One region of the Paenibacillus sp. GYB004 genome, then DNA from elsewhere that is predicted to be linked to it. Evidence: riboswitches for the same ligand, from Rfam matches in the RefSeq annotation. Region 1 holds a riboswitch; each other region holds the start of a gene.
What was found. A riboswitch is a leader RNA that binds a small molecule or an ion and turns the genes downstream of it on or off. The one in region 1 is predicted to bind cyclic di-GMP.
Positions count from the first base shown of each region.

Region 2: linked by a shared signal. The riboswitch ahead of PV433_RS30405 (hypothetical protein) and the one ahead of PV433_RS25510 (hypothetical protein) in region 1 are both predicted to bind cyclic di-GMP.
Region 3: linked by a shared signal. The riboswitch ahead of PV433_RS26535 (HD-GYP domain-containing protein) and the one ahead of PV433_RS25510 (hypothetical protein) in region 1 are both predicted to bind cyclic di-GMP.
Region 4: linked by a shared signal. The riboswitch ahead of ggt (gamma-glutamyltransferase) and the one ahead of PV433_RS25510 (hypothetical protein) in region 1 are both predicted to bind cyclic di-GMP.

Region 1 is NZ_JARBDB010000059.1:67,358-75,237, reverse strand. Features, by position in the region: gene PV433_RS25515 (DUF3298 and DUF4163 domain-containing protein) at 336-965, opposite strand; gene PV433_RS25510 (hypothetical protein) at 1,518-1,721, opposite strand; cyclic di-GMP riboswitch class I at 1,860-1,946, opposite strand; gene PV433_RS25505 (class I SAM-dependent methyltransferase) at 2,021-2,863, opposite strand; gene dapA (4-hydroxy-tetrahydrodipicolinate synthase) at 2,952-3,833, opposite strand; gene PV433_RS25495 (LysR family transcriptional regulator) at 4,084-4,968, shown strand; gene PV433_RS25490 (glycerophosphodiester phosphodiesterase) at 5,112-5,846, opposite strand; gene PV433_RS25485 (glycerol-3-phosphate responsive antiterminator) at 6,065-6,619, opposite strand; gene PV433_RS25480 (HAD-IIA family hydrolase) at 6,677-7,447, opposite strand.
Region 2 is NZ_JARBDB010000067.1:75,815-83,694, forward strand. Features, by position in the region: gene PV433_RS30395 (MOSC domain-containing protein) at 1-495, shown strand, start outside; gene PV433_RS30400 (hypothetical protein) at 701-928, opposite strand; gene PV433_RS30405 (hypothetical protein) at 1,047-1,313, opposite strand; cyclic di-GMP riboswitch class I at 1,377-1,462, opposite strand; gene PV433_RS30410 (methyl-accepting chemotaxis protein) at 1,675-3,426, shown strand; gene PV433_RS30415 (YwaF family protein) at 3,902-4,639, shown strand; gene PV433_RS30420 (UDP-N-acetylmuramoyl-tripeptide--D-alanyl-D-alanine ligase) at 4,662-6,029, opposite strand; gene PV433_RS30425 (NUDIX hydrolase) at 6,139-6,618, opposite strand; gene PV433_RS30430 (hypothetical protein) at 7,115-7,880, opposite strand, start outside.
Region 3 is NZ_JARBDB010000060.1:149,311-157,190, reverse strand. Features, by position in the region: gene hisS (histidine--tRNA ligase) at 1-1,190, shown strand, start outside; gene aspS (aspartate--tRNA ligase) at 1,221-3,002, shown strand; gene PV433_RS26540 (tRNA threonylcarbamoyladenosine dehydratase) at 3,181-3,933, shown strand; cyclic di-GMP riboswitch class I at 4,373-4,515, shown strand; gene PV433_RS26535 (HD-GYP domain-containing protein) at 4,624-5,265, shown strand; gene PV433_RS26530 (hypothetical protein) at 5,604-5,849, shown strand; partial or broken gene PV433_RS26525 (ATP-binding protein) at 5,860-6,066, shown strand; gene PV433_RS26520 (hypothetical protein) at 6,227-6,541, opposite strand; gene infC (translation initiation factor IF-3) at 6,605-7,078, shown strand; gene PV433_RS26510 (MarR family winged helix-turn-helix transcriptional regulator) at 7,271-7,711, shown strand.
Region 4 is NZ_JARBDB010000011.1:383,199-391,078, forward strand. Features, by position in the region: gene PV433_RS07585 (hypothetical protein) at 1-87, opposite strand, end outside; gene PV433_RS07590 (hypothetical protein) at 175-1,986, opposite strand; gene PV433_RS07595 (hypothetical protein) at 2,255-2,539, shown strand; partial or broken gene PV433_RS07600 (HAD hydrolase family protein) at 2,552-2,761, shown strand; gene PV433_RS07605 (HAD family hydrolase) at 3,000-3,287, shown strand; cyclic di-GMP riboswitch class I at 3,741-3,832, shown strand; gene ggt (gamma-glutamyltransferase) at 4,088-5,707, shown strand; gene PV433_RS07615 (methyl-accepting chemotaxis protein) at 5,831-7,870, shown strand.

The DNA.
Region 1 (7,880 bases):
CCCTTATTTGGCTAACATGCAGCGATTTGGATTTGTTACGAACTCCAGAGATGCTATTTCCTGCATCAGTTCGCACTCCCGCCCATGTTCAACTCCATAAGGTAGCTGGGATTCGTTAGATCTGTTATGAAGTCTTGTTACGGCTATAAGAACGATACGGTTCATTAGCTCAAGACCTTAAGCTCATAAGCTCGACCTGCGGGTTTGCGTTTTTTACGCCGGAGGACAGAAGTCGCAATAGCTCGCTCGTCCAAAGCCGTGTATAAAAAAAGAGCGGCAAACCGCTCAAAAACGATTCTGTACATTGTGTACCCCAAATTACGTGCGCCGAATCTTCAGACCACGGCGTGCTGAAGCTTGCCGATCGGTCCTTCGGGATCGGCTATATCCGCTATTTCCGTATACGGAATCGGGAACGTCGGGAACCCGTAAGCGTAGGGCGTATATTCGTACAATTGGAAATACACGACAAGCTCGCTCGGAGTTAAATAATAGTCCTGATCCGGACCGACTCCCTTGAACGCTTTACCTTCCAGGATCGGCATGTCGTTCTCCTCGATTTGCCGCTTTAGAATCGCGTCAATATGTGCCTTATACCCGCTCCCATCGCGGAACAGATCATCAAAATCGTAATCGTCCCCGTCCCACAAGTCCATCGTCAGCGACTTTTGCAGCGTGATGCCGTGAGCCGCTCCTTTTGCATAGGCGTAGTTTTGGAACACAATGCTGATCAGCCCGTTTTCGTTCAGCATGACCTCATAGATGCCGGTCATTTCCTTGTTTTGGTCCTCGACATACCCCTGATCGCGAATCATCTGGTAGACGAGCTTCAGAATCCGGTCGTTGATCTCATGCTGCGCTTTCCGGTTCGGCAGCCCGGTCAGCTGCGGATAGCGGATTTGCAGCCGCGGCTTGATCATCACTTTTTTCGATATTTGGGCCGATAAATTGCGGAATTCCATCATGGCGACGGTACACCTCCTCCTCGCGGATCTTCGCCTAGTACTACCGATATTCAGCAGCAAGGAAAAGGTGCGCGCAAGATTGTATTTTTCCGGGAGAAGCCACAATTAAGCCTCGCATGATTTGAGAAAAACCTTTCGATAAAAACGTCCGGGCGATCCTTTGATGTACGAGCTATACGTTAGGTGCACGGGAGACAGTGGGCACCTTCGGTCGGGAGCCGCTCGTTGATGGGGGTTGACGGCAACATACTCGTCTTCAATGAGGCTCGAAACCGTAAACCTCGTTCTTGCGGGCAAGAGTGTTCCTCTTCGCTGAACCGTATGCCCCGCGGGGAAATGTATGCACGCGGCTCTGAACAAAATAGGAGGCTTCGGCGAGGCTGTCGATTCATTATGGACAACCAAGTGGAAAGGGAAAAGTTACCTTCCACCGCTCCTATTCCGTGTCGATGCGACACTTGCTGACTCGACCGGGAAAGAGGCTCTGAACTATCAAAAAAACCTCCCTGCGTCCGGAAGGCTCCCTTTGTTCGTATTCGGCTCGATTCGGACTTAGTTTCCTTTGTATTCCTGGCATGACAAGCAGGTCGTCACATTGACGCAGGTCGGATGGATGGGACCGGTAAACTTGGTGCAATAAATGGGGGTTTTGTACTCCACATTCGAGGAAATTAAGGAGCAATATTTGCAATTGCCGATCAGTTCGACCGTTAACCGGTGCAAATCGGTTTTCAACTGCATTACTTCGTCGTTCATACGCGCATCACCCCCAGATTAAGGTCACGAATGACGTCAGGCACCGCTTCTCTCCAAGCGTTCCTAAGCCTCCGACACAAAAAAAGACGACGCCCTAAAGCGACGTCCGTCCGGTTTGATGACGACATGCATCAGCTTATGGGCAACCCGGCTGTCATGGCGAAGTTCGCTGTAGACCCGTGGCTTTGCGCCCCTGGCTTTCGCCCAGGTTTGCCTTTATCCGATAATTCCTATCAACTATGCCCATAGTACCACAAATTTCCGGAGTCATTAATAGGCATTTTGGACTATTTTGAGACTTAAGGCGCAAATGCCAATATCCGCAGCCTCCAGTAATCGGCCACCCAGCGTCCTTCCCGGAACAAGACCGGGCGCGCCAAACGTTTCACTTCCTCGTACGCTTCTTCTTTCCGGGTATCGGTCAGTCCGGTGAAAAAGGCGCCGCCGAACATATCCAGCCAATGGTCCATTCCCCTCTCGCCGTCCTCCAGCGGAGTCGGCCGCGAATAGTGCAGCGCATATCCGACACGGAAGCCGGAAGCTTCAAGCAGTGACGCATATTGTCCGACCGATGGAAAATACCACGGATTGCGCGGCTCCGGATCGACGCCGAAGCTCTCCAGCGTCCGGTAGATCGCCGCAACGATCGCGCCAACGTTGTCCTTCCCGCCGAACTCGGCTACAAAACGCCCGCCAGGGACAAGGACGTTCCGGACGGCCCGGACAACGCCTTCCGGATCTGTCATCCAGTGAAGGGCGGCGTTGGATAATACGGCGTCGAACCGCCGGTCCGTCTCATACGATTGGCCGTCCGCAACCTCGAAGACCAGCCCCGGATATTTCGCCCGGGCCGCTTCGATCATCTCCGCCGAGAAATCGATCCCGTGTACCACCGCTCCCCGGTCCGCCAGCACCCGGCACAAATCGCCGGTTCCGCAGCCGACGTCAAGCACCGCTTCGCCCGGTTGTACATCCAGCAGATCGACCAGCGATTTGCCGAACTCGGACACAAATCCGAGTCTCGAATCGTACAAGGCGGCATCCCAGCCATGGGACGACTCCGGACGTCCCCCGGCACCCGTACCACCTGTTGCGGCACTCACACCATCTCCGTCTTTCTGACCATAGGGTTCCATTCTCATCTTCACGCACATCCTTCCTTCTATTTAGTAGTAATTGTGAAGGATGTTTCGTTATTGGTCCAATATATGAAATGGATAGTATTTATAGTTACTGCCTATTACATGTAAGCAATTCTGCCAGCTTCCGCTCCAGTCCTTCGCTGACAGGCATCATCGGAAGCCTTACCCGATCCGAGAGCAGCAGTCCGGTTTGCTTCATCATCCATTTTACCGGCGAAGGGTTCGGTTCGGCGAACAGCAGGCCGATCAGCGGCACCAGCTTATCGAACTTCTCCCTCGCTTCCGGCCAGCAGCCCCGAGAGAACTGCTCATATACCTCGACGAAACGGCCCGTATACATATTCGCGGAAGCCATCATCGCTCCGCTAGCCCCGCAGCATAAAGCTGCGAAGAAGTATAGGTCGTCCCCGCACAGCAGCGCTTTGTCCGTATGACCGGACAGCTCGATGAAGTTGCGGACTCCGCCGGTGCTCTCTTTAATTCCCGCCACGCCTTCGATCCCGAGAATCGCGGCGATGTCGCCGGAGGTCAGCTCCAGGCCGGTCCGGTGCGGGATATGGTAAGCGACGACCGGGAGCCCGGCATCGGCGACCCGCCGGTAATGCTCCATCACTCCCTGCTTCGACGGACGGTTGTAATACGGCGTCACCACGAGCGCGCCGTCCGCTCCCAGCGCCTGAGCCTGCTTCGTCAGACTTACCGCTTCCGCCGTATCGTTCGAGCCCGTGCCGATCAGAATCGGAAACGTCCGCTCCCCCCTTGCCTCCAGCGCATTCTCCATCAAAAGGCGCACCTCTTCGGGGCGGACGGTCAGGCATTCCCCGGTCGTTCCGTTAATGACGATTCCGTGCGCGCGCTGGTCCATGAGAGTCTGCACGACGCGGCGGAAGCTGCCCGTATCCAGCTCGCCTTCCTCCGTAAAAGGGGTTACGACCGGAACGATAACGCCTTTTAATTGCTCAGTCAACATATCGGATCACTCCTCGTCTGGGATTGTCGCCGGCCGCATCGTTCCGGCTCTGACAACAATGTAGCACATACAATGCGATCGGAGTTAGCTATAATAAACGATTTATACAATCGGCTTTATCGATGAATGGTCAAGTGAAAAGGCTGATTTCTTCTATCTCTTCGTGATTAATACCCAATCAAATCGGAATTAGCTATAATAAAGAATAGAAACAATCGGAATTTTCGATGGAGTAAGGATGGTGAGAGGTGTGGATGAAACATTAATGCGGACGTTTCGCGAGACGGCGCGCCTATTACATATAACCCGAGCGGCGGAAGCGCTCGGGTATGCTCAATCCAGTGTAACCGCGCAAATCCGCAAGCTCGAGGCGGAGTACGGCGTACCGCTGTTCGAGCGCAGCGGACGCGGCATCCGGCTTACCCCCGGAGGACGGCAACTGCTTGCCTTTGCAGACCGGTTTCTCGATCTCGCCGAGGAATCCAAGCAGGCCGTGTCCGCAGAGTCGGCCGGATCGCTGCGGATCGGCACGATCGAATCGATGGCGGCGTTCGTGCTGCCGCCTTACGTAAGGCGGATGAAAGAGGCGTTTCCGCAAACCGAGCTGCTGCTGCAAACATCCGGCGAAGACGAACTGCTTCAGGGCGTATTGCAGGGCGAATACGACGCCGCCCTGTTCCTGGAGCGCAAATGCTCCGACCCGGATCTCGTCACCATCCCGCTATGGGAAGAACCGCTGGTGCTGGTCGCAAGACCGGACCATCCGCTGGCGGACGCCGCGGAAGTGGTGCCCGGCGATTTCGCCGGACACGCCTGGGTCGCCCCGGAGCGCAGCTGCGCGTACCGCGGCGCCCTCGCCGGGCTGCTCGCCGACTGCGGCGTACGGCCGCAAATATCCTGCGAGCTCGGCAGCGTCGAGGCGATCAAGCGCTGCGTCCTGCACGGCCTAGGCATGGCGCTGCTGCCCCGCTGCGCGGTCGAAGCCGAGCTCGCGGGCGGCCAATTGCGGGCGCTGCCGTTCTCGCAGCCCGAGCTGCGGCTGTACGTCCTGCTCGTCTATCCCGCCGGGCGCTGGGTATCCCGCGCGCTCGAAGGGTTTATCGCGATGATGCGGGAGTCGGCCGCTACATCCTAAGCTTGGTTTGGTCTATCAAGGCTTGGTCTAGGTGAGCCTGGTCTGGCTTGGCTTAGTCCGGCTCAGCTTGATCTGGTTCAGCCTGGTCTGGCTCAGCCTCGATCTGACTTGATTTCGGCTTCAGCTCCGGCCTCATCCTCGTCTCAGCTTTCCAGCAGCCGTTTCAGTCTGCCCGGATAATCGGTAATGATGCCGGAGACGCCCAGATCGATCATTTGCTTCATCTTCTCTTCCTCATTGATCGTCCACGGGTATACTTGCAGCCCTTTTTCCACGGCATCCTGAACCGCTTGCTTGTCAAGCCGCGCCCAGTAAGGATGCAGCGAATAAACCGGACCGTCGAGCAGACCGGCCATCCGGTAATGCTTCGAGATGTTGAAGCTGTACAAGAGACCGATGCGGATCTCCGGCTCGAGCGCCTTCAGCCGCTCCAGACAGACGAAGTCGAACGAGGAGACGAAGACGCTGTCCAGCCGCTGCTTCCGCTTCAGCAGAGAGAGGAGCGCAGGCTCCAATTGGCCGTCTGCGGCGCCTTTGACCTCGACATTGATCTGAACGTCGGAAGGCACCAGGTCGAGCACTTCCTCCAGAAGCGGGATGCGCTCCCCGGCGAATTTCTCGTTATACCAGCTGCCGGCATCGGCACGCTTCAGTTCCTCCACCGTCATCTTGCGGATTTCGCCCTTCAGGTCGGTCGTCCGGTCCAGGGTGGCGTCATGGCATACGATGATTTCCCCATCCTTCGACAAGTGGACGTCCAGCTCAATACCGGTGCAGCCTTGCTCGAGACCGAGCGCGAATGCGCCGAGCGTGTTTTCCGGGGCTTCTCCTGCCGCCCCCCGGTGCGCGATGACCATTACATTGCTTTTGGAACTCATTGTCGTTTCCTCCCGTGTTCGAATAGTGGACCTGCGGAGCGAAGCTTTCGGAATGAAAAAAGACCGGGACGATCGCGCGAACGAGCCGGAAAAGCTAATCTTTTCGCATGACGAAAAAACGCCGCTCCGGCCTATTCGGGCAATCTCTCGGTCTCCTCACCCAGACAGGTCGTACTTCATAGAAGTTCAGGTATGTATAAGTCCGACTGGCGGACGACTTACCACAGATCGTGGGCGCCTACGGATACGGCGAGCGCGCCGGCCCTCAGCCCTTCGTCGATTTCTTGCTGATTCCCGACAAGTCCCCCGGCAATAATCGGAAGGGGGGTCATCGTCGTCATCTCCCGGATAATGCGGGGCATGATGCCCGGCATCACTTCGATCGCGTCGGGAGAACTTTGCTCCACCGCTTTAATGCCGCGCACGACGGCGTTGCGGTCGATCAGGAAGATGCGCTGGATCGCGAGCAGACCGTGATCCTTGGCGGCTTTGATCAGCATGCTTTTGGTGGAGATGATGCCGGTCGGCCTGACATGTTTGGCGATATAAGCCAGCCCGCCCTTGTCTGCGGCGATCCCTTCAATGAATTCCATATGCAGAAACACATGCTTGCCCGCTTGCGTGACCCGCTCGGTGAGCTCATGGATGTTCAGCAGCGACCCGGTCAATAAAAAAATGACGTTGACTTTCCCTTGAAGCGCAGCATCGAGATCGGATTCTTTCTGAACGGCGGCGATCGTCTGATGATCGACGAGATCGACTATCGGGTACATGTAAGGTCCTCCTGTAACAGACTATCCCCATTATAACACGGAACGGACGATCCCGGCCTATAAGTCCACAATTTTAACTATGCTGGGCAAAATGGTGCGCGGCCGGTCCGGCCCCGCTTCGGCCTGCTCTCTCGTCCCGACTCCCGTGAGCACAAGCACCGAATGCATCCCGGCGTCGTTCGCCATGCGGACGTCGGTTTCCAGCCGGTCCCCCACCACGAAGCAGCTCGTTGATTCCAGCCCCATATGCTGCAGTGCTTCCTCAGCTGCGATCCGGGACGGTTTGCCCGCTACGACGACGGCGGACTTGCCGAGCGCGCTCTCAAGCGCGGCGATAAAGGTGCCGGTATCCGGCAGCTGACCGTCCTCCAGCGGACAAGTAACGTCGGGATTGGAGGCGATCACGGCCGCCCCCCTCAGCGATGCTTGATACAGCGCGTTCAGCTTGTCGTACGTAAAGCTGCGGTCCCACGACAAGACGACGATATCCGCTTTCCCGGCGTCCTCCGTGTACTCGACCCCGTGCGCCTCCAGCTCTTGACGGATCGGCTCTTCGCCGATGACGTAGACGCGCTGGCCCGGCTTCAACGTTCTCTGCAAATATCTCGCTACGATGAGAGATGAGTTCAGCACATCGCCAATCTCCGTAGGTATCCCCATCCGGGTCAGCTTCTGTGCGTAGGAAGCGCGGGTCGCTATCGGCTTATTCGTCAAAAAAACAACCTTGTCGCCCCGCTCCCTCAAGATGCGGATCGCATCCGCCGCCCCTTCTATCATCCGGCTTCCCAAATATACCGTGCCGTCCAGATCAAAGATATATCCCTTCATGAGAAAAACCCTCGCTTTCCCCTTATGCCCGAAGGAACGGCCGGCCGGAAAAACAAAAAACCTACACCACAGTAAACACGCTTTCGCATTAACGAAGGCTGTGTTTACGGGTATAGGTTACTCCTGTTCTCGAACCAGACCGTTCTATTCGGTTGTTATGAATTATAGAGGGACGGGCTTGTACTTGTCAATCGTTGTTCCTTCAGGACCGCCCGCCGTCGCTGCAGCTCTACACTTGCTTCCCTCGGAACAGCGACAGGCCCTGGACCAGGAAGAGGACGGCCAGTGAAGCGGAATCGAATAAAAGATGGCAATTCCCATTTTCTCCGCCCACGCTTCGATCATGTTTATCATCTCCTTTGCTAACGTGTAACGCACAGGAGCCGCTTTGTGAATCGAAATCAATGTTGCATCCGCTTCCATTGTACAGCAA
Region 2 (7,880 bases), on a different contig from region 1:
GTCTATCCGTTCGAGCATTATGCTCACTGGGAGCGCGAGTTGAACCGGACTATGAGTTACGGGGCGTTTGGGGAAAATTTGACGGTGCTCGGCATGACGGAGGACCGGGTATGTATCGGCGATATTTACGCCTCAGGAGAGGTACGTCTTCAAGTGACGCAGCCCCGGCAGCCGTGCCACAAGCTGGCCAAAAAATACGATATCCCGGACCTCGCGCTACGGGTGCAGCATACGGGCTACACCGGCTTTTATTGCCGCGTGCTGACGCCGGGACTGTTCGACCGGAGCGCCCCTCTGACCTTGGAGCGCCGGCACCCGCTCGGCATAACCGTTCAATACGCCAACACGATCAAACATCACGACAAGATCAACCTGGACGGGATCGCCGCCCTGCTAGCAGTAGAGGAGCTGTCGGGCAACTGGCGGGCCTCTTTCGAGAAACGAATCGCAGGAACCGAACCGTCCGAAGGCGAGCGGTTAAACGGGAAGCCGTAACCCTCGGCTCTGCATCATCTTTTTTGCGAGCAGAGCGCGTTTAGCTTCGCTGAAACGACATATGTGCGAGTTAGCTAAATGGCTAAATGGCAAACTGGCTAACTAATTAACTAATGAGCTAACTAACCAACTCTAACCAACCAAATAGGAGCCTTTAGTCGTGTCCAGGCCGGTTTTCGGACAAAATAAAGCATACAAACCGCTCTTATTCGGTTCTGTCCCCGCTTGGAGCTGGACAACAGGCTAAAGCTAAACGGCCGCCCACGATAGGCGACTTTGCAGTACTGCCGCCTTGGAGCACTTGCAGCACTTGCAGCACTTGCAGCACTTGCAGCACTTGCAGCACTTGCGGCATTTGCAGCACTTGCGGCACTTGCGGCACTTGCAGCACTTGCGGCACTTGCAGCACTTGCGGCACTTGCTGACTCGACAAGCAGATGGCCCCATCCCCGTTTTAGTACGGCGGAAACTTTGATCTACCCAAAAAAGACCGGCAAGGCTCAACCTTCATCCGAAGGCTGGACTTTGCCGGTCTTTCCATATTTCCTCTATTAGCAAGCACAAGGCTTGAACGTATGATCTTTGATCGTCCGGACTACTTTAATCGACGTAACGGAAGTAGCCAGCGGCTGTCTTGGCTTGAAGGTGAGATTCAAGAAATCGGTAAGCTCCACTTCATGACCGGAATTTTTGAACGCTTCGACGAAATCGCCGACAGTCGGTTTTTTGCCGAGCTCGCAATAGATGTCGATCTGCTTGCTCACTTTGCCAAATTTGTCAAAATACTCCACCGTCGAGTAATATCTTTCCTTCAACATACAGTTCCTCCTAAGAAGTGTAGTCTACCGAATGTTGATGGAGCAGCTTCGCCTCCAACCATTTTCGGCAACCCGGCCGCCTTAGAGAATCCTCCTTAGGCCCGTCGGCTTTGCGTCCCGGACTTTCGTCCGGTTTGCCTTTGTCGTCCTGCTCAGAAACGCACTTTCATACCCGTATTACCTTTTACTATACAATATTACGGGACATTTATCTAGACGAAATCTTCCAAAGTCAAGATGAAATTCGAGCACTCGTTTTGCTGCTTTGGCACTATTCACTTTGTGTTGGTTCTTGTCGAATAAAAAGTATACCCGGATGCTGAGATGGCGGAAGGGAAATTCATATACAGGGGGAACGAGCATGTCTACTCATTGGAGCCGGAGCATCATTGCCAAGCTGAGCTTTTTCGCCGCGCTGTGCGCACTGTTGATGACGGCCGGACAAGCCGCAATTTCTTATTTGCAGCAAAAGGATCAGTATTATAACGAGCTCAAACAGTACCAGCAGATGGTGCACAAGTCTGTCGAGCAGCATGCCGGAAAGTTCGCTTCGCTCAAAGACTTTATCAAGACCAACAAAAAAGCCGATCCGGCACAGCCGGGCATTGCCCTTATTCAACCTTATATGGACCTGTACACCGGATCGGGCGGCGTGGCCAATACGTATCTGCTCTATCCCGGAACGATCGAATCCGGGGGCAAAACCGCGATGACGATCATGCTCGCGAACAAATCGCTTGCCGATTCCGGCTTCCAGCCTTCCACTCCGTACGAGCTGCCTCCGGCATTTACGAAAGCGATCCGGGCGGCGGAGAGCGGCGAGATCGGGGTATCCGACGTATTTTCCGACGATTATGGAACATGGGTCAGTATTTTGAGTGCGATACGCGATGAGAATGGCGGCGTTACGGCCATTTTGGGTATTGATTTCGATTATGCCAACGTACAGCATCAGCTGGACGCCAAGCTGAGAACCAGCTTGCTGGTCGGCCTCCTCACCGGGACGATCGCCGTGGCAATGATGATCGCCGTCATCGTATGGATCATCAGGCCGGTTCGCGAACTGACCCGGATTACTCAGAAAGTGGCCGGCGGGGATCTGACCGAATCGGTCTCGATCCGGCGCAAGGACGAGATCGGCGAGCTGGCCGCCTACTTCGGCGTCATGATCGGCAATATCCGCGAGATGATCGGGCGCATCCGCGAGACGTCGGACGTCGTCGCCGAGAACGCCGAGACGCTGCACGAAGGATCGGAGCAGACATCGGAAGCTGCCCGCCACGTCGCCATGTCGATCGAGCAGGTAGCGGCCGGTACCGAGCGGCAGTTGACGAGCTCGGAGGAAAGCGCCAAAGCGATGGAGGAGATGGCGCAGGGTGTCCAGCGGATCGCGGAGTCGGCGGTAACCGCAGCCGATTCGTCCAATCAGGCGTACTTGCTCGCCGAACAGGGAAGCGAGCAGGTGCGCGGCAACAGACGACAGATGACGGCCATTCAGGGTGCCGTCAACAGCGCGTCCGGCTCTATGGAACGGCTGGGCCGGTTATCCGACGAGATCGGATCGATTACATCGCTCATCTCGACCATCGCCGGACAGACGAACCTGCTCTCTCTGAATGCGGCGATCGAAGCGGCCCGGGCCGGGGAACACGGCCGCGGCTTCGCCGTCGTATCCGGTGAAATCCGCAAGCTCGCCGAGCAGTCCCGACAAGCTGCGGTCCAGATCCACGATCTCGTCGATTCGATCCAGGCGGGGACCCGCGAAGCGATCCAGACGATGCAGACGGGAGCCAGCGAAGTGGAGGGCATGTCCGAAACCGTCGAATCGGTCGACCGTTTATTTACGAGCATCGTCGGTTCGATCGAAGAGGTAACCCGTCAGATTATGGAGGTATCCGCCTCGTCCGAGCAGATGTCCGCGAGCTCGCAGGAGGTAAGCGCCTCGATCGCCGAACTGGCGCACATCTCGAAGCAGGCGACCGAGTACACGCATCAAGTCGCGGCCAGCTCGGAAGAGCAGCTCGCATCCATGGAAGAAATCGTCCGCTCGTCCACCGCTTTGCACGATACGGCGCAGCAGCTGCGAAGCGTAATCGACAAATTCAAATCGTAAAGCGCACGGACTCCTTCTTATTTTGTAATCAAATTGAAATGTTATTTTCATGGAACTCTAATGTTCGGGCGTTATACTAATTCTCGACCCCCTTTTTTCATATATAAATGTTTACGACCCGCGGCCCGTTGCTTGCGGGTCGCTTTTTTTGCGCTTCATCGCAGCCGCCGGGATACAAGGATTTCCGGACGTTCAGGAGCATAATCGCCCCGTCCAGTAAGGCTCGCCTTATTTGTAATCAAACTGCAATCTGATTTTCATCTCTCTCTAATGTTCGCGCGCTATACTAATTCTCGACCCCCTTTTTTCATATATAAATGTTACGACCCGCGGCCCGTTGCTTGCGGGTCGCTTTTTTTTGCGTATCCTTGATCGCACAAGATCGGAACCCTCAAACGGATTTATCTGGAAAATCCGGAGATTTCATGGTTATAATAAAGCAAGAACCGCTAGAAAGAAGCAAGGGGGGGTGCTAATGAACCGTTTTCTGGATGCGAACGATCCGGCCGGATTTGCCGCTTACTCCGCTTCCCATCTGGGAGCGCTGGCCGTTCTGGTCGTCCTGCTCTTGATGCTGTATGGGTTGCGCCGCTGGTTCCGGTACGGAAACAGAAGCCGTTACGGCCGGTACGCTCTCGCCGGCGTGCTCGCTTTGTCGGAATTATCGCTAAACGTATGGTATGTGACCGAGGACGTGTACAGCGTCAAGGATACGCTTCCGCTGGAGCTCTGCAGTATCACCTTGTACTTATGCGTATTCATGCTTTTTTTCAAAAGCCGGCTTTTATTTGAAATCGCTTACTTCACAGGAATCGGAGGGGCGATGCAGGCGATGTTGACGCCGGTGCTATATTACGATTATCCTCATTTCCGGTTTCTCGAATTTTTCGCCGCCCATATCGCGATTCTATTGGCCGTTTTTTATATGGTTTGGGTCGAGCGTTTCCGGCCGACCTTCCGCTCGGTGCTGCTTGCCATGGGATTTCTGAACGTGCTGCTCCCCGTCATCCTGTTCGTCAATGCGGTCACCGGCGGCAACTACATGTTTCTTTCCGGCAAGCCGGAAACGCCTTCCCTGCTCGATTGGTTAGGTCCGTATCCGTGGTATTTGTTGTCGCTCGAGGCGGCCGCCTTCTTCCTGTTCCTGCTGCTGTATGTTCCGTTTGCCCTGACTCCCGCTTCCCCGACCGAACAACAGAACAAGCCTGGGTAACAAGCGTCCGGCCAGGCGGCCTTTACATCAGCGCATCCGCCGCTTTCTCCAGCCCCATTCCTCTAGACGCTTTCAGGAGGACGGCATCGCACGGCTTCACGATCTCCCGAATCCATCCGACCGCCTCCTCCCTGCTTCTGAACGCCGCCACATGCCCCGGGGGATACACCTTCGCTGCTTCCTTGGCGATCTCTTCGCCAAGCTCTCCGATCGTAACGACATATTGGATACGTTCGGGATTCAACATCCGCCCGATTTCCCGATGAAATTCCGCCGCCCGGCCGCCGAGCTCGAGCATATCTCCGGCTGCCATAATTTTATTCCCGCCGACGCCGAGCTGCTCGAACGTCTCGATCGCCGCCTTCATCGACACCGGACTGGCGTTCCAGGCATCGTTAATGATCGTATAGCCTAGAGACGAATGCAGCACTTCCATCCTCATCCCGGTAACTTTTGCAGCTTGCAAACCTGCCGCTATAAGCTCCCTGGGAATGCCGAGCAGCCTCGCTGCAGCGATTGCCGCCAAGGCGTTGTTCACATTATGCCGGCCGAGCAGCGGGATGCGATACGAGGCGTCGTCGAGCTTGAACCAGGTTCCCCCGGGATCGTCGCCAACCTCACCCGGCACGAGATCGTGGGAAGCGTCCGTTCCGAAACGAACGGTGCGGGGGAATGGCAACCGGCTGCTTGCGCCTTCAACTAACAAACGTTCGTCCCCATTATAAACAAGCACCCCGCCTTCCCTAAGACCGGCGGCAATCTCCAGCTTCGCTTCGGCTATCGCTTCCCGGCTGCCCAAGGTAGACAGGTGCGATACGCCAATCATCGTAATGACGGCAATATCCGGCCGGGCGAGCCGGGATAACCGCCCGATCTGGCCGCGTTCGCTCATTCCCATCTCGATGACAGCGACATCGGTATCCGGCTCCATATCCAAGAGCGTCAGAGGAACGCCGATCTGGCTGTTCAGATTGCCTTTCGTTTTGTGCACCTTGTACATCGTTCCGAGAATCGATTCGATCATATCTTTCGTAGTCGTCTTGCCATTGCTTCCGGTAACGCCGATCACCTTCGCCGGCAGTTCGCCGCGATAGCCGGCAGCCAGACGCTGCAGCGCCTCCGTGCAGTCGTCGACGAACAGAAGCGGTACGCCGGACGGGGGATTCGGGTGGCCGTGCTGCCAGAGCGACGCGACTGCTCCTTTGGCAAACGCTTCTTCCACAAAATCGTGGCCGTCCTTGATCCGAACGATCGGGACATACAGATTGCCCGGACGAATCGTCCTCGAATCGATAGACACGCCCCGGACATTCACCTCTCCGAAAGATGGCGGCACTCCGCCGCGGCTTCCAGCCATTGACGCGATCTGCGACAATTTCCTTCGAATCACAGTTCGTCCCCCTTTGCGTTTGAATTGCCGGTGGAGCGTGCAGCTGAACCTTTGTTCGTTGCCGCTTCGCTCCCGTCTTGACGGCCTGTTGGTTGAGGGAAATTCGCCTTCAGCCGCCGCCGTGCTGCAACCTGGATAACAAGTTGTAGGCCGGGTTTACTTCCCAGGTTTCATAAGGGACCATAGCCTTCGCTTCCATTGAGTCGAGGGTGCGGGATCGCTGCTGCGGACGAGTGATGTAATCGCCGATGTTGGATTGGTTCAACCCGATATATCTCGCTTCCGCGATTTCCTCCGGCTGAATCCGGATGTCGCCGCTGACGTATTCCGCTCGAAAGACGACAACCAGGACCTGCTTGGTCGCATTGTAGTAGACGCCTGTAATTCCGATCGGACGGATGACGATTCCCGTCTCTTCCCACACTTCCCGCTTTACCGCTTCATCCAGCGGCTCCCCTGCCTCGACGCAGCCTCCCGGCATCTCCCACGTATCAGAGCGCCGATGTGTTCGGACCAGCAGCACCTCTCCGTTTTCGTTTTGGACCAGCGCACCCACAGCTACAACATGCTTCGGAGGTACATATTCCACTTCGCATCACCACCTCGTTCAGATACATCCAATATACCTTATCCATCCTATTCCTGGGGCTGATATCATCATGATTGTTTTTTCGGGAAACTCAGGCGTATAAAAGCGGTTTGTACCCCTTATTTCAATCAAATAGGGAGGATTTCGTCTTGTTCGCCGATTTTAGAGCCCCAAACCGCTCTTATTTCCCCATCCAATCGGGCTTCGGACCAAATAAAGACTCCAAACCGCTCTTATCCGCTTCCTTCCCTTTCGGCTATAAGCCAGAGCACGGTTCCGTACCGACACGATGAACAGCCTGCGCTGCGACACTTGCCGGGTACAATAAGAAACCCTCTAAGCGACTAAACGATCCCTCCTTCCACTAGAACCCCGCATAAGCGGAGTCGTTTCTTTGCAAAAATCTTTGCAAAGCAAAGTTAAGCATTTTATAGTAACAAAAAGGAACGGCCGCAAAGCCGCTCCCCATACGCAATGGACGAAGACTGAATATGTGTTATCGTTCAAAGCAAGCCCAAGCTTCCGGGAAATGCGCCGTGATCCGAAAATAGCGAAAGCAGCTTCCGCCGAGAGCTCCTTCCACCCGCCTATCCATCCACTGTGAGATGTACGTATGGAAGTTGGGATCCGGCCTTGCGGTGAACCACACCGGTCCGACCGTGTACCCGGCAACCTCCACTTCCGGAACTTCGATGACCGGCAAGCCGGTATGCTGCTCGGCCCGTTCGATCACCCGCCAATCGGGATTGCGGCGCTTCCATTTCTGAAACAAGCTTAACGTTATGAAGCTTGTCCCTCGTACCCGTCCCCCGTCGTCGGCATACCCCGCCGCTCCTTGTTCGCTCAGCTCAATCGATGCTCCCGTATCGAACAGCAAATCGACGACCTCTCCGTCGATCTTGACCTGAATACGCGGAAAGCTGTTCATCCGGCTCCCCTGATCATTGTGCAAAAATCCGAGCGGCACCGTATGAGGGCTATCCTTCATCGCTCCCCCGGCTATTACGTCAGGATCGTAAATAAACTGCCTAAGGATATAATCGAAAACCCATACCCGATCCGCAAACCAGGCTTGGCCGATCAGTCCGTCCAGCCCCTCCAGCACTCCCCTCGGCTCGGACATTACCAGAAACTTGCCCGGACGCCCTCCGATCAGTAAGGGAGGAACAGTTTCGTCTTCCTCGCCAAAGGGCAAATCGACCGCAGGGAACGTCTTGTTCCCGACGACTTCCGTCGAGTCCGGGACCAGCCCTGCCTTGCGG
Region 3 (7,880 bases), on a different contig from region 1:
AGAAGGCGCGCGACGTCTGCCGCCGTTTCAATTATAAGGAGATCCGCACGCCGATCTTCGAGAATACCGAGCTGTTCCAGCGCGGTGTCGGGGAGACGACCGATATCGTCGAGAAAGAAATGTACACGTTCCCGGATAAAGCGGACCGCAGCATGACGCTCCGTCCCGAAGGAACGGCAGGCGTCGTCCGGGCTTATGTAGAGAATAAGCTGTACGGCGAGCCGGACATTAACAAGCTGTATTATATCGGACCGATGTTCCGCTACGAGCAGCCGCAAGCGGGCCGGTACCGCCAGTTCCATCAGTTTGGCATCGAGGCGATCGGCTCCGCCGACCCGAGTCTGGATGCGGAAGTGATCGCGATGGGTTATTTGTTCTATAAAGAGATCGGACTGAAGGGCGTCCGGGTCGAGATCAATTCGGTCGGCAATCCGTCGTGCCGCAGCGTGTACCGCGAGGAGCTGCAGAAGTTTTTCGCGCCGGTCAAGGACAAGCTGTGCAAAGATTGCCAGTCGCGCTACGAGCGCAATCCGATGCGTATCCTCGACTGCAAGAAAGATCAGGAGTACGGAGTCGGCGCGCCGTCGATTCTAGATTTTCTCGATGAGGAATGCCAGACTCACTTCAACAAGGTACAGCGGCATTTAACCGATATGGGCATCGAGTTCGTCATCAATCCGCGGATGGTGCGGGGGCTCGACTATTACACGCATACGGCGTTTGAGTATAAAGCGGCGGGCATTGGCGCAATCGATACGATCAGCGGCGGCGGCCGGTACAACGGCCTTGTCGGTACAATCGGCGGCAGCAATATCGATCAGCCGGGGGTAGGCTTCGGACTCGGTCTCGAGCGGGTGCTGCTCGTGCTGGAAGCGCAAGGCGTCGAGGTGCCGGGCGTACGCCCGCTGGACGCTTACCTGATCGGTCTCGGCGATGCGGCCGGCGACGAGGTCGCCGAGCTGTTGTTCGAACTCCGCTCGGCGGGGCTGACGGCGGAGAAAGATTACACGAGCCGGAAGATGAAAGCGCAGATGAAGTCGGCCGACCGGTATGCGGCCCGGTTTGTCGCCATCCTCGGCGACGACGAACTGGCCAAGGGCACGATCATGCTGAAGGAGATGGCGACCGGAGAGCAAGCGGAAGTGCCGATTGCCAGCCTCGCCGATACTTTAAAACAGAAGCTTTCGTAAATTAACCGAACTATGGAGGATGAGATTCCTATGTTGTTGAAAACCCATCATTGCGGAAATCTAAGTGCAGCGAATATTGGAGATACGGTAGTGCTGAACGGCTGGGTAGCGGTCCGCCGCGACCTCGGCGGCGTATTGTTCATCGACCTGCGCGATCGCAGCGGCATCGTGCAAGTTGTGTTCAACCCGACTTTCTCGGGCGACGCCCTGGCCATCGCCGACAAAGCGCGCACCGAATATGTGTTGGCCGTAAAAGGCAAAGTCGTAAAACGCGACGAAGCGACCGTGAACCCGAACCTGGCGACAGGGGACATCGAGGTCCAGATTCATGAAATCGAGATTTTAAATGCGGCCAAAACGCCTCCGTTCTTTATCGAGGACGGCGTGGAGATCGACGAGCAGCTCCGTCTGAAATACCGTTACCTGGACCTTCGCCGTCCGGAAATGCAAAAGACGCTGATGCTGCGCTCCAAAGCGGCCAAAGTATTCCGCGACTTCCTGGACGAGAACGGCTTCCTTGAAGTAGAGACGCCGATCCTGACGAAAAGCACGCCGGAAGGCGCCCGCGACTATCTCGTGCCGAGCCGCGTTCATCCGGGCGAATTTTTCGCGCTGCCGCAATCTCCGCAAATTTATAAACAACTGCTCATGGTCAGCGGCCTCGAGCGTTATTACCAGATCGCGCGCTGCTTCCGCGACGAAGATCTTCGTGCGGACCGCCAGCCGGAGTTCACCCAGGTGGACATCGAGACTTCGTTCCTGTCCCGCGACCAGCTGCTCGACATGATGGAGGAACTGGCCGTCCGCGTATTCAAAGAAACGATCGACGTGGACATCCAGCGTCCGTTCCAGCGTCTGACCTATGCCGACGCGATGGGCAAATATGGCTCCGACAAGCCGGACCTGCGCTTCGGTCTCGAACTGGTGGACGTCTCCGATCTTGTAGCGAATTCGGGCGTACAAGTATTCGCGAACGTAACGAAAAAAGGCGGCCAGGTCAAAGCGCTGAACGCCAAAGGCTGCGGAACGTGGAGCCGGAAAGAAATCGACGACCTGCTGCCGTTTGCCGCGCGTTACGGAGCCAAGGGTCTGGCGTGGATTCAAGTGAAAGACGGCGAGTGGAAAGGGCCGATCGTCAAGTTTTTCAGCGAGGAAGAAATCGCGGCGCTTAAAGAGCGTCTGGGCGCCGAAGAAGGCGACCTGCTGCTGTTCTCGGCCGATACGAAAAAAGTCGTCGCCGACGTGCTCGGCAACCTGCGTCTGAAAATCGGCCGCGATCTCGGCCTGATTGACGACAGCGTATTTAAATTCGCGTGGGTCGTCGACTTCCCGCTGCTCGGCTACGACGAGGAAGCAAAGCGTTATGTGGCGGAGCACCATCCGTTCACACGTCCGGTGGACGAGGATCTGTCGTATTTCGATACGGATCCGGGCCAAATCCGCGCTCAAGCCTACGACCTCGTGCTGAACGGCTACGAAGTGGGCGGCGGCTCGATGCGTATTTTCAAACGCGACGTACAGGAGAAAATGTTCCAGGCGCTCGGCTTCTCCCGTGAGGAAGCTCACGAGAAATTCGGCTTCCTGCTGGACGCGTTCGAATACGGCACGCCTCCGCACGGCGGCATCGCGTTTGGCTTCGACCGTCTGATCATGCTGCTGGCGGGCCGCACGAATCTGCGCGAAACGATCGCTTTCCCGAAAACGGCGAGCGCAACCGACCTGCTGATGAACGCGCCGTCCGAAGTCGATTCGAAGCAGCTTGAAGACTTGTCGATCAAGCTCGCTGTAAAGGAAGTAGCTGCCAAAGCTTAATAACTGCTGCGATATTAGCGCTTTTCCTGGGGTGAATCGTTTTCCATAACCGGGAAGCTAACCCTGTCACATAGCAGGCTCGTTATTTCACAACAGTCGATAATAGCATACGACGGGCCCGCTTCCGGAGCATTTCCTCCGGCGGCGGAGCGCCCGGATCTAGCGAAGGGGATTGAATATGCTGCATCAATTTTCGCGGACGGAACTGGCGATCGGCCCCGAAGGACTGGAAGTATTGAAGGGCAGCACGGTTGCCGTGCTCGGCATCGGCGGAGTCGGCTCGATTGCGGCGGAAGCGCTTGTTCGTACAGGCGTCGGCCGGGTCATCATGGTGGACAAGGATGTCGTCGATATCACGAATATTAACCGGCAGATCCATGCGCTGACGACTACCGTCGGGCAACCGAAGGCCGAGCTGATGCGCGACCGGGTCAAGCTGATCAATCCGGATTGCGATGCGATCGCGCTGCGGATGTTTTACACCGAGGAGACGTACGAGAAGTTTTTCGACTATCCGCTCGACTACGTGCTGGACGCCTCCGATACGGTGACATACAAGATCCATCTCATCAAAGAATGCCTGAAACGCAAAATACCGATCATCTCCAGTATGGGGGCGGCGAACAAGATGGACCCGACGCAGTTCCGTGTGGCGGACATCTCGCAGACGTCGGTCGACCCGCTCGCCCGCGTCATCCGCCAGAAGCTGCGCAAGGATGGGATCAAAAAAGGCGTCAAGGTCGTCTTCTCGACCGAGGAGCCGATTAAGCCGCGCGGCGACGTTACGCAGCGGATCGTGCCGGACAACGCTCCGGATATCCGCAAAGCGCAGCAGCCGCCGGCCAGCAACTCGTTCGTGCCGCCTGTAGCCGGCCTGATCATGGTCAGCGTCGTCGTACGCGATCTGCTCGAGAAAGCCGGGAAAGCCTGACGCCTAACCGGACCGTATATGGGGAGGAAACGAAACGGGGCTGTCGGCACATTCACTTTTGAGAATAGTGTGCGCCGTTCGAACCGATGTGCCTCGAGATAAAGGACTTCAGCCTCCACGTGACCGTGGAAGTTGAGGTCCTTTCGTTTGAAAACGGGGACGTTTTCCTGTGATCTGTGATGCAACACTTGAAATAGCCTTGTTTGATTTGGTTGCGATTCGTTTGGATGGTGACCGTTTATTCGACAAAAGACGAGCCTGATCGCTGCGAAAAACGCACTTAATTCGTGATTATACATTACAAATCGAGAGTATGTGAGGAATATCGACATTTTTTTCGATTTTGCATGACAAAAATATACAAATCGGTTACAATCAAACTAATTGCACATATTAAATAAAAACAATAGGATGATGGAACCAAATACTTGTTCATAATCGAATCCAAAGGCACACTTATCGAAAGATAAGGCCGCAAAACCATTGGGGCTACCATGTAATTTGTCCCATATTCGCGCCGGGGACCGCCGGGTGCGAATATGGGATGCAACCGTATTACGTCATGCCAGCCAGGTCGCCGAACTATGAGACGGGACCCCTCTAACCTGAGGGTTTTTTTGTTGATCGGAACCCCGTGATTATCAGGCTGACACACGATTTTAGCTTATTGCCGATGAAGGGGGAGAAGTAATGCTGTACGCGATCAACCGTCTTTTGCAGCGATTGTCGGATAAAGACAGGGAGACGTTCGAACATGTAGGCCGGGTCGGGGCGCTCGCCCAGTGCTGGGTCACGCATTATCCGTTGGCCGGACCGGAGGACCGGCAAGTTTTTATTGTGGGATGCTGTGTGCATGATGTAGGGAAAATTAAAATCGAAACAGCCATTTTGCAAAAAACGTGCAAGCTTGACCAGGGAGAATGGGACCGGATGCGGACGCATCCCGAATCGGGCAGCGAGCTGTTGATGCAGGAAGGGATGAAAGATGCCCGGCTGCTGGATATCGTCAAGTATCATCATGAGCGGTGGGACGGGTCCGGTTATCCGACGGGGCTCGGCAGCAGCCGGATTCCCCGGTTGGCCCGCATGTGCTCGATCGTGGACGCGTTCGACGCCATGACCTCGGACAGGCCTTACAAAAAAGGAAAAACGGTCGAACAGGCCAAAGAAGAACTTCTCGAGCAAAGCGGCATCCAGTTCGATGAAGAGCTGGTACTGCAATTTCTGAGCTTGCCGGATCATCTGTTGCGCAATCCTCCGGCGGTGAGGCTGGACGAAGTGGCGGAACAGGGAGATTTGTTTTACGAGTTGATCTCGTCCCGCAAAAACTGAATACGGCAGCTACGACCCTGCGCACAATCCGAAGCCCGAACCTGCCCGCCTCCTATCCAGGGAGCGGAGCGCGTTCGGGTTTTTATGAGTAAAGCGCCATGTAAGGGTAAGTTTTCTGCGAAGCTGAACCCTTCCTGTTGGAAGAAACCGCGGCATTCAACGAATTAAGGTGCCGTTAAGGTACGGTTTGAAGTCAGGTAAGCTTCGTCCGGTACAATACGACTAGTACAAAGTCGGAGGCGCGGCTGGAGAACGGCTGGATGGCCGCCGAACCCGTTGATGGCAGACACGTAAGTTTGACTTGTATCAGGTAATCAATGACCGGGAGGAGACTTATCTTGAAACTTTGGATGTGGATCGGAATTGGCGTCGGGACGTTGCTTGCAGGTGCGGTTATTTGGATCGGGGGGACGGCGTATTGGGCGAAACAAGCGAATGCCGACTATGTATGGAAATTCGTAACGAACAATCCGGAGAAGGCGGCCATTACGCTTCGGAGCGACGATCAAACGATTGCGCAGTCGAATTCGGACCGGGTCATGCCGCTGGCGAGCGCCGTGAAAACGATGATTGCGATCGAGTAAGCTCGACCGGCTGTTCGAGCGGTATTACCGGGGGACGAATACGGAAGGGGCGGGCAACGGTACCGGGCTGGGCATGGCGATCGCCAAGCAGCTTGTGCTGGAGCACGGAGGAACGATCAGGGTAACGAGTGAAGTGGGACGGGGAACGTGGGTTATTTTGACGTTCGGGCGGCAGGGTCGCATTTCCGGGAACGGGGCCAGGGAGATTGAAGAATAGGCTGTCGGAAACGGGGGCGAGCCGGCCTGATGGCGGACCGTACCCGTACAGTCCGGGGAGGCTGCAGCAGCTTGAGGAAGCCGCTGCTCGGCGGCCGGCCGGATGCGAAGCTTGCACGTACAGGTAGAGCTGGTGTGTCCCGACGGAATGGAGTTTGCTGTCAGCTTTGCGTCTTTTTCCTGCACCGCTTGGCGATCTGTTCGGTGACGACGAAGGCGAGCTCCTCGTTGCCGAATAAGGACAAGACACCGAGCACCGTCTCGTCGGGTACTTCCCCCGCTTCGTGCTTGGATACGGTCAAGTCGACGGCTTGCTGCAGGGCGGCATTTTCGGCCTGGTCCGGATAAGCCTGCTTGTACAAAGCTAGCGGGTCGAGATCGTTATTGACGCACCACTGGGCGAAAACGAGGATCATCATCGTCTCGTCTCGCTCGTAATTGCGGATGATTTGTTCTTCCAGTTGTTTGCGGTGCATTGAAAAATCTCCCCCAAAGACGTAATATGGGTTCATTATAACGAAAGATCAGGTGCGTTCACAATGATTAAAAATGAGAAAATCAAAGCGTCCGAAGTTCATCTGACCGGTGTGGACGGGGAAAATTTGGGCGTGGTTCCGACCCCGGAGGCGCTCGCGATGGCCAAACGTCTCAAGGTGGACCTCGTATGCACGTCGCTGCTCAGCAGTCCTCCTCCCTGCCGGCTGATCCGGGCCGGAGCCGCCAAGGAAGCGGCCCAGCAGGAACGCAAGCGGGAGCGGGGGCCGAAGGTGAAGGAAATCCGGCTGACGCCGCATATCGAGGAGCACGACCTGGAGACGAAGCGGCGGCAGGCGGAGAACATTTTAAGCGCGGGAGATGCCGTTTTGTTCGTCGTCCGTATTCAAGGCAAGGAAGGTGCCGCCGCCAAGGAGCTGCTTGAGGACCTGCTTAAGCAGTTGCGCCCGGTCGGCGCCAAAAAGACGGGCATTCAGCTCAGCGGCAAGCAGGCGGCCGTTCAGATCGACCCGCTGTAAACCGACTCACGCCTTTTCATTCAGACGCTTCCAATTTCGCTTCTGCAGCGGCTTGGAGGCGTCTTTGGCTATCTGCTTATCCATGCGTTGACTATGCCCAGCCGGCTGTGATATAGTTCCCTTGTTGAATTGTTTCACTGTAAAACTATTGGACGGTCGAATTAATTAATAGACAGGAAAAGGAGGGGTTTAATGGACGGGGAACAGCTCCATCAGTTGATTCACAGGTACGAGAGTGCGACGTTTACGGTTAACCGCCGGCTAAGCGCGCTAATCCGCGAGTTGATGCCCGGGGGGCTGACTGCCGACCAGTACGGAATATTGCGTTATATCCAGGAACGGCAGCGCTGCACGTCTTCGGAACTGGCGGATATGTTTTGCGTCGGTAAAAGCTCGATTACGGCGATCATTACCCGCTTGTTCGATAAAGAGCTGATTCGGCGAATGCCGGACGAGAAAGACCGCCGGGTTATCTATTTGCAGCTTACCGAGAAAGGGGCCGGCGTCGCGACCGAGATGGAGATCAAAATCCAGCAGCTGCTGGCGAGATATATCAGTCATTTCGAGGAGCAGGAGGCCGAGACGTTTATCCGGACTTACGAGAAGCTGGCTAAGGTGCTGACCGAACACTAGAAGAGGTTGTTCAAAAAGTCCGCTTGTGATCACGAAGCAGAACAGGAAGCGTACTCGACATCGAATAATTCAGCCAGAACTTCCGGTGCTCACAAAAGCTTCCACTCCGCTCCGCTCCTCATTTCCTGGCTTCATCCCATCTTCTCGTGCTGAAAACCGGACTTTTTGA
Region 4 (7,880 bases), on a different contig from region 1:
ACGTATCAATAAATAAGTGATACCGTCAAATCGGCCTTTATCCCGGTCGGGATTGTCATTATGATCTGGAAAACGATCGTTTGGCATAGACGGATGAACCTCCATTTTCGCCCAGAGGCGGGATCTGTTCATGTTCTGCTTTCGTAAACAAGCGGCGCGGACCGCACGAATGATTTAGGGACGAAGATACGGGGTTTCGACCGGGTTGGACGTTTCGAGATCATTTTTGGCTACCCACGTTTTCCAGCCGTACCCCCGGTCGCCGTCCAGGTTGTAATCCGGCAGCTTCTCCATCCGTTCGCCGATCAGCCGGGCGCAGAAATCGATGGCGCTGCCGAACTGTGCCGTATCCCACGTCAGCGAATCGACGTGGTGGGTAAACTGCATCCCTTCTCCGTACGGACCGTCACATTCATGGAGATGCTCCGCCAGCGGCTGGAACGGCCAGCTGCCGCTGATGAAAGCGTCGGGATACTGTCCATGGAACGGCTTCGGCGCAGGTTCGGCGTGTTCGCGTTCCCGGGCGGTAGTCGGGTAGATCAGATGATGCTCGGTCGTTCCGAACATCCCGTGACTTTCCTGCTTGCGCGGGTATTGGTAAAAGTTCGCATAAGCGCCGCCGGTCGTATGGGCGTAAGCTGTGTTGAGCAGCGCTTTGCCCCAGGGCATCTTGTCCAGATCACGCGGCTCGGGGAACAGGTAACCGCCCAGCACGAGACTGAACCGGACGTTGTCGTAGATTTCCCAGATTCCTTTCTGGATCTGGTACAGCAGCCACTTGATCAGGCCGGTCGCTTCAAGATAGGGGAGTGTCAAAATATCTTTTGCATGGGTGATTATCCAGTCGATGGTATACTCCACCACATCGGCCAGCCACTTCGCAAAAGCGAAAAGAGCTTCGAGAATCGAGCCGACGCTGAAACCGCCGCCGCTCGGTCCGCTGCTGGGAGGAGACGGGAATCCGCTGGTGTAGTCGTTGATAAGCGCTGCGGTGGCGCTACCCGGAGGAGGGACCGGTACGGGCTTCTTGGCGTCGCCGATCGTTGTCGATCGTTCGTACCATTTCATCCAGAGCCGGTAGGTCGTATCCAGATCGGCGCCGTTCATGGAGATCGGGTGTTCGATATCGGAGTAGGTGACGTCCATCGCCTTGACCAGCAAATTTTGCAGCTTCTCGGGCAGTCCGCCGTCCGGAAATTCGCAGAGCCGGTAGTAGTAGCTTCCGGAGATGGCGTCCGGGATGTAGGTATCTTTAGAGGTGAGTCTTAAGCAGGAGGTAATCGCGCGGCTGTCGGGGTAATGCTTTCTGGCGTAAGCGTCGATCCAGTTTTCTACCAGCTTGTGCCGGTGCCAATGCGTCCGGAACGGACCGCCGACGATCGAATTGACGAAAGGATGTCCGACGACGTCCGTCCCGATGTGGCTTGCATAACCGAGACAATACTTCATCAAATCTTTATCACCTTGGGCGAGGTTCCACATATTCGAGCAAAATTGGCCGGTTCTCCGGTAATGCAGGAAATCGAACCAATACCACTCTTTTTCCGGTGCGCCTTGCTGGATCTTCGGATAAAACGGATAAAACAGATCGACGTGGCTGGTCACAACCTTGCCCGCTGCAGTGAGAAGCGTGTTCGATGCAAGTGCGGCCGTATCCTTAATCTGACTGAACAAGCCTTGAAATAAAGCTTCGTCCAGCGCGGCCGTCGCGTCGTCGATCGCATCTTCGACGGGCTGGATCGTATGTTCGTAGAAGTCGCGCAGAGGTTCCATGGCGTCGTACACGGAAAACATAAAGTTGACAAGATCGTCTAGCGGAGTGTCGTACTCCTTTAAGGAAAAAAATAAAAAATCCGGTCCGATGCTGCCGAAGGCGGCATAAGGACTGCAAGTGTCGCTAAGCAGCTCGGCATAGTCGCGGTTCGTTTTGCGCATAGCCCTGCCCAATCGCTGTTGTACGATCATGTGAACGATGGATCCCGGCATGTAGGCTCATCCTCCTTGTCAGTATGAAAGACGAATGAAAGAAAAGATAACACAGGTGAGACAAGGAAGATGCTACCATAACCTTTGTCCAGTACAAGACCCAAAACGATCAGGAGCTTAAAAATAAGCTTCTCCTCCTAGTAGCTGTACGGCTTGGTAGAAATATGGCGGATTCGCTCGAATGCGGATGTGTTTTTTTATTGTTTGGCGAAGCCGGATTCTGTGTTGAAGAAGTTTAGTATGAATTTGAAAAGGAGTGTTGGATGTAATGACACACGGTCCAGACCGGATTACCGAGATGTTAACAATCGCAGGTCGAGAAGGGCTCCGGTTGAACCCTTCGAATATCGAGCTTAATGAATCGGGGATGGATTTCATCGTCGCCTTCGCAACGGATACGGACGGAACCGATTGGGTGCTCCGCAAGCCCCGGCGGTCCGACGTATGGGAGAGGGCGGAGAACGAGAGAAACGTACTGAATCTGGTTCGGGAGCTGACGATAGAGACTCTTATGCGGTCGTCCGCCACTGTTTTGCTGCGAAAAGTCATCTAATCCGGCGCATTGATGGTAACCGTGTTGCTCCGTATAATTGATAATGCAGACTTGCTGGTCGAGCTGGAGCAAACCGGCCATTGTGTCGGTTTTGCTTCCGACCGTCCTTGCCGGGATATGCTTCCCGTCTTGGATGAACGGTTGAGAAAGCGGCTTCTGATCGGCGCCAACGGGGCGATGACTTACTTCGAGGGCGAGCTTCAAGCCTCGGTTCCGATCCCTGTCGGACTTGCGAAGGAACTGCTGCATATTTTACAAGAGTTCGATGCCGAATATCTTATCGACGACAGATGGAATTACGCCTGCCGCATGGCGGATTCGCATCCGGCATCCGTTCCTTTGCTTTGTAGACCCGGACAAGCTTGCGGCTCGCATCGAATTGGACTAGATCGAATCGTATATGAAAATCGTAGTGCTGCCCGGCTCCGATTTCGGCGAGTTACCCCGGAGATTGGAGCGGATGGACGTAACGATCCACCATCATTCGACAGAAGGAATACTCGATCTGACCTACAAGGGCGTAAACAAAATGTCGGCTCTGGAGCTATCGGGTTATCCCATCGGCCCGTTCGTCTGCTTCGGTAACGACATGAACGATCTGCCACTGTTCGAGAAGGCGCATCATTCGGTGGCGATCGGGGATTACGAGCCTTTGCTGCGAATCGCCAAGGAACGAATTCCGGCAGACCAGCATACGGAACGCAACATCATCTGCAAGCTTCGCGAGTTGGGCGAACGATATGCATGACTTTCGAATCAACCCGGCTGGACTTCAATCTGACTCCTTATGAAAGGGGACAGATTTTTTTGTGCCGAAAGTCGCATTACTGTATTAACGGAGATACGGGAATTTGGGAGTTCTGGATTTTTGCAAACGGGTCTGTCCGGGTTCGCGCGGGGAACGTTTACAAATCTTCCATGTCGTTTTACAATTTTTAACTTGAAAGCGGGAGACGATCATGCTACAAATAAGGAATATAGTGCCAAACGAATTCCAGGGATTAACTGAATTGATTCAAATGTAACAACGAAGCATCCTATATAGTGGAAAAACGACAAAATTCACCATGAGAAACCATAAAAACTTCATCGAAAAATGACGATGAATGGCGTTTTCTGCCATGGGAATGATTAAAAACACTTGAAATAATTATTATATAAGTTATTATAGTACGTAAGACTCAGTATATGGATGTTTCATAACAGAAAAAGGCACACTGTCCGAAAGGACAGGCCGCAAAGCTACAGGGGCTACCCCTTCCCGCATGGAAGGCATGCCAGCCAGTTGCCTGTCACCAACGGCCAATAGAGTCTATGGAGGTGACAATTACTTTGTCGCCTTTTTTGTGTGCGCAGAAAGGGGGAGATGCAATAAACCCGGCATAAGGCTCGACATTTACGGCCATGTTCAACCAAGCTATATACCAACGGAGGGTAGAGTATATGACGAACGGTTTTCGAAAAAAAATAGCCATTATTACGCTTATATTCACATTATGTTTCAGCAGCATCGCTGCGGCGGCGCAATCGACAGGCCGACCGACGACGATGGGGACGAACGGCATGGTCACCACCCAGCATTATCTGGCTTCCGCAGCGGCGCTCAAAGTGCTCCAGGACGGCGGTAATGCGGTTGATGCGGCGATTGCGGCGGCAGCTGTATTGTCGGTCGTGTATCCGCACTACGTCAGCATCGGCGGAGATGCGTTCTGGATGGTTTACAACGCGGAAACCAAAGAGCTGAAAGCATTAAACGCGAGCGGCCGCTCCGGGGAAAATGTCACGATCGATTTCTACAAAAACCTCGGCTACAGCCAAATCCCAAGCCGCGGCTACTTGTCGGCCAACACCGTGCCCGGAGCCGTATCGGGCTGGGAAGAAGCCTACAATTACGCCAAAACATCGATGAAAAACAGTTTACCGTGGCATAAACTGCTGGAGCCGGCCATCCAGTACGCCGGCAAAGGCTTTCCGGTTACTCCGAACCAGGAGCTCTGGACGATTATCGATACCGATACGACTCAGCCGGAGATCAAAAATCTGCAGCGGTTCGAGACGTTCCGCAACACCTTTTTGAAGCCGAACGGCGACGTGTACAAAGCCGGAGATTTGTTCGTTCAGAAAGATTTGGCCCATACGCTTGAGCTGATTGCCAAAAAAGGAGCCGACGGGTTCTATAAAGGCGAAGTGGCCGAGAAAATTGTCGCGGACATTCAGAAGCACGGCGGCGTGATGACGAAAAAAGATTATGCCGACCACAAAGCAAACTGGGTAGACCCGATCTCGGCGAACTACCGCGGCTATACGGCTTACAATTTCCCGCCGAACACGCAGGGCATGGCATCCTTGTCGATCCTGAACATTTTGAACAACTTTGATCTGAAAAACGACGTGGAGGAAGGCAGCGCCGACTACTATCACTTGATCGTCGAAGCGACGAAGCACGCTTTTGCCGATCGGGACAAATGGTTGACGGACCCGGAATTCGCCGATATACCGGTGGATGAGATTTTGTCGAAAGAGCGCGGAATCGAGCTTGCTTCCCGGATCGACATGACGCAAGTATCGAATAACTTGAAGCCGCTCGATCCGAAGGGCGATACGGTCTGGCTGGGGATCGTGGACAAGGACGGAAACGCCGTATCGATGATTCAGAGCCACTACTTTGACTACGGCTCGGGCGTCGTCGCCGACGGTACGGGCGTATTGCTGCAAAACCGCGGCAGCTTCTTCTCCCTGGACCCGGATCATATCAACCGTCTGGAGCCGAACAAGCGGACGTTCCATACGCTTAACCCGGCGATGCTGTTCAAGCACGGCAAGCCTTATCTGGTGTACGGCACGCAAGGTGGAGAGGGACAGCCGCAAACGCAAACCTCGCTCGTAACCCGGATTATCGATTACGGATTTACGGTGCAGCAAGCGATCGAGGCGCCTAGATGGCTGTATGGCCGGACGGTCGGCGCCCAATCGAACGACGTGAAGGTCGAAGGAAGAATTCCGAAAGAAGTGCAAGACGAGCTGATCAAAAGAGGTCATTCGATCGTTGAGCTTGAAGCTTACACAGACATAATGGGACAATCCGGCGCGATTCTGATTCATCCGGATACGAATGTGAAATTTGGCGGAGCAGACCCACGTGGGGAAGGGGCCGCACTCGGTTACTAATTGGTTGCTCCTTATCGCTTAGGTTTCGGCAGACAAGCAGCCGGACCTGAGCATAAGGAGCCTTCTTGTGACTGGACATCGGCTCGATCCCAATTAATCAACTTAGGATAGGGGTTAAATGAAGTGTTATCGAACGAACAACCGGACAACAACCGAAAAGGAATTGTTACGATCGGCAAGCGGATTACCGGCAAGCTTCAAAACAAATTGATCATCTTTTTTCTGTTAGTCGCACTCGTTCCGCTGATCGGCACGGCCATCTTCGTCTACCAAAAGGGATCTTCCGAGCTGATAACCAAACAGCGCGAGAGCTACGAGAAGCTGGTGGACAGCCGGGCGAACGGGATCAATCAATGGCTGGAAGAGCGGATGGGCAATATCAAGCTGCTCGCCACGACTTCGGAAGTGAAATCAACGGACAACGCGGCCAAATCCCGTTTTCTGCAAAGCATTACGAAAAATACGGAGTTTGACGGAAACGGCTTCCTGAATCCGAAAGGCACCGTCGAAGCCGTCGATACGCTGGAGCCGGGAACCGATCTTTCGATGAGACCGTTTTTCCACGCGGGAATGGAAGGGAGGTCGACGTTCTCCGACGTCTTGCTCGCCAAGACGACAGGGAAACGTTCGATCATTGCCGCTACGCCGGTAATCGGGAATAACGGAGAGAAGCTGGGCGTGCTGACGGGCGTTATCAATTTCGGCGATTTTGTTACAGCCTACTTGCAGGATTTGAATCTGGACGGCGGTAAAATATATCCGATCGTAATCGACAACCTGGGAGCGATTCAGGTCCATCCCCAGGAGGACGTAATTAGCCAGCCGTTCGAGGAAGCCAGTCTGCCCGAGAGCCTGAAAGATATTTTCCGAAAGGAGAAAACGTCATCGAACACCTACACCTACCGGGACGGCAGTCAAGAATACCTTGTAGTTGCAGCGCCGATCCCTTCGACCAATTACGGCTTGTACCTTCATGTGCCGGTCAATTCGATTACGGCGGCGGTCAGCTCTATCCAAACGAGTGTAATCGTCATTATTCTGCTGGTCAGTGCGATCGTAATCGGTTTCGCTTATATGATCGCACGCCAGATTACACGGCCGATAAAAGCAGTTGCAGACATTATGACCCGGGTCTCCAACGGGGATTTAAGAGTCGAGCGGCTTACGATCCGTTCCCGTGACGAGGTGGGCCAGCTGGCGTTTTCTCTGAACGGAATGGTGGATCAGCTGAAGCATTTCGTAGCGCAAGTGAACCGGACGGCTACCGAAGTGGCAGCTTCTTCCGAAGAATTGTCTACCAATGCGGAGGAGACGAACAAGGCAACCGAGCAGATCGCAGTCTCCATCCAGGAAGTAGCCGACGGCAACGAGATGCAGGTGCAGAAAGTCGATCAAAGCGTCAAGTCGATCGAAAAAGTGGCGATGGGCGTCCATCAGATCGCCTCCAGTGCGGAAAGCGTGGCCAAGTCTTCGATGAGCGCGTCCGAAGCGGCTGAGGCGGGCAACAAAGCGATTCAATCGGTCATCGTCCAGATGAACTCGATCGAGAAAACCGTCAGCGATATCGAAGTAATCGTCAGACGATTGGGTGACGGTTCGCAAGAGATCGGCGAAATGGTCAAATTTATATCCGATATCGCGGCACAGACGAACTTGCTTGCCTTGAATGCGGCGATTGAGGCTGCCCGGGCCGGAGAACAGGGAAGAGGCTTCGCCGTCGTTGCGGCAGAGGTTCGCAAGCTGGCGGAGCAGTCCGCCCAATCGGCCGGACAGATCGCCCAGATGGTCGCGAACATTCAGAGCGAGACGCTGCAGACGGTACAGTCGATGGAGCAAGGCACGCGGGAAGTGGCGATCGGACTGGAAGTAGTAGGCCAAGCGGGCCGGTCGTTCGAGGAAATTCAGCAGACGGTCGAACAGGTGGCGGGGCAGATTCAGGAAGTCGCTTCCTCGTCGCAGAAAATGCTTGCCGAGACGGAAGAAGTCGTTACTGTCATTAACAACATCTCCGAAATCGCAGCGCAATCCGCAGTCGGAACGACCAGTGTCTCTGCGGCTACGGAAGAGCAGCTGGCGACCATGGAGGAAGTCACTTCCTCGGCGACATCGCTTGCCAGCATGGCGGAAGATTTAAACAGACAGGTCGGCAAGTTTCGGATTTAAATAGAATAGA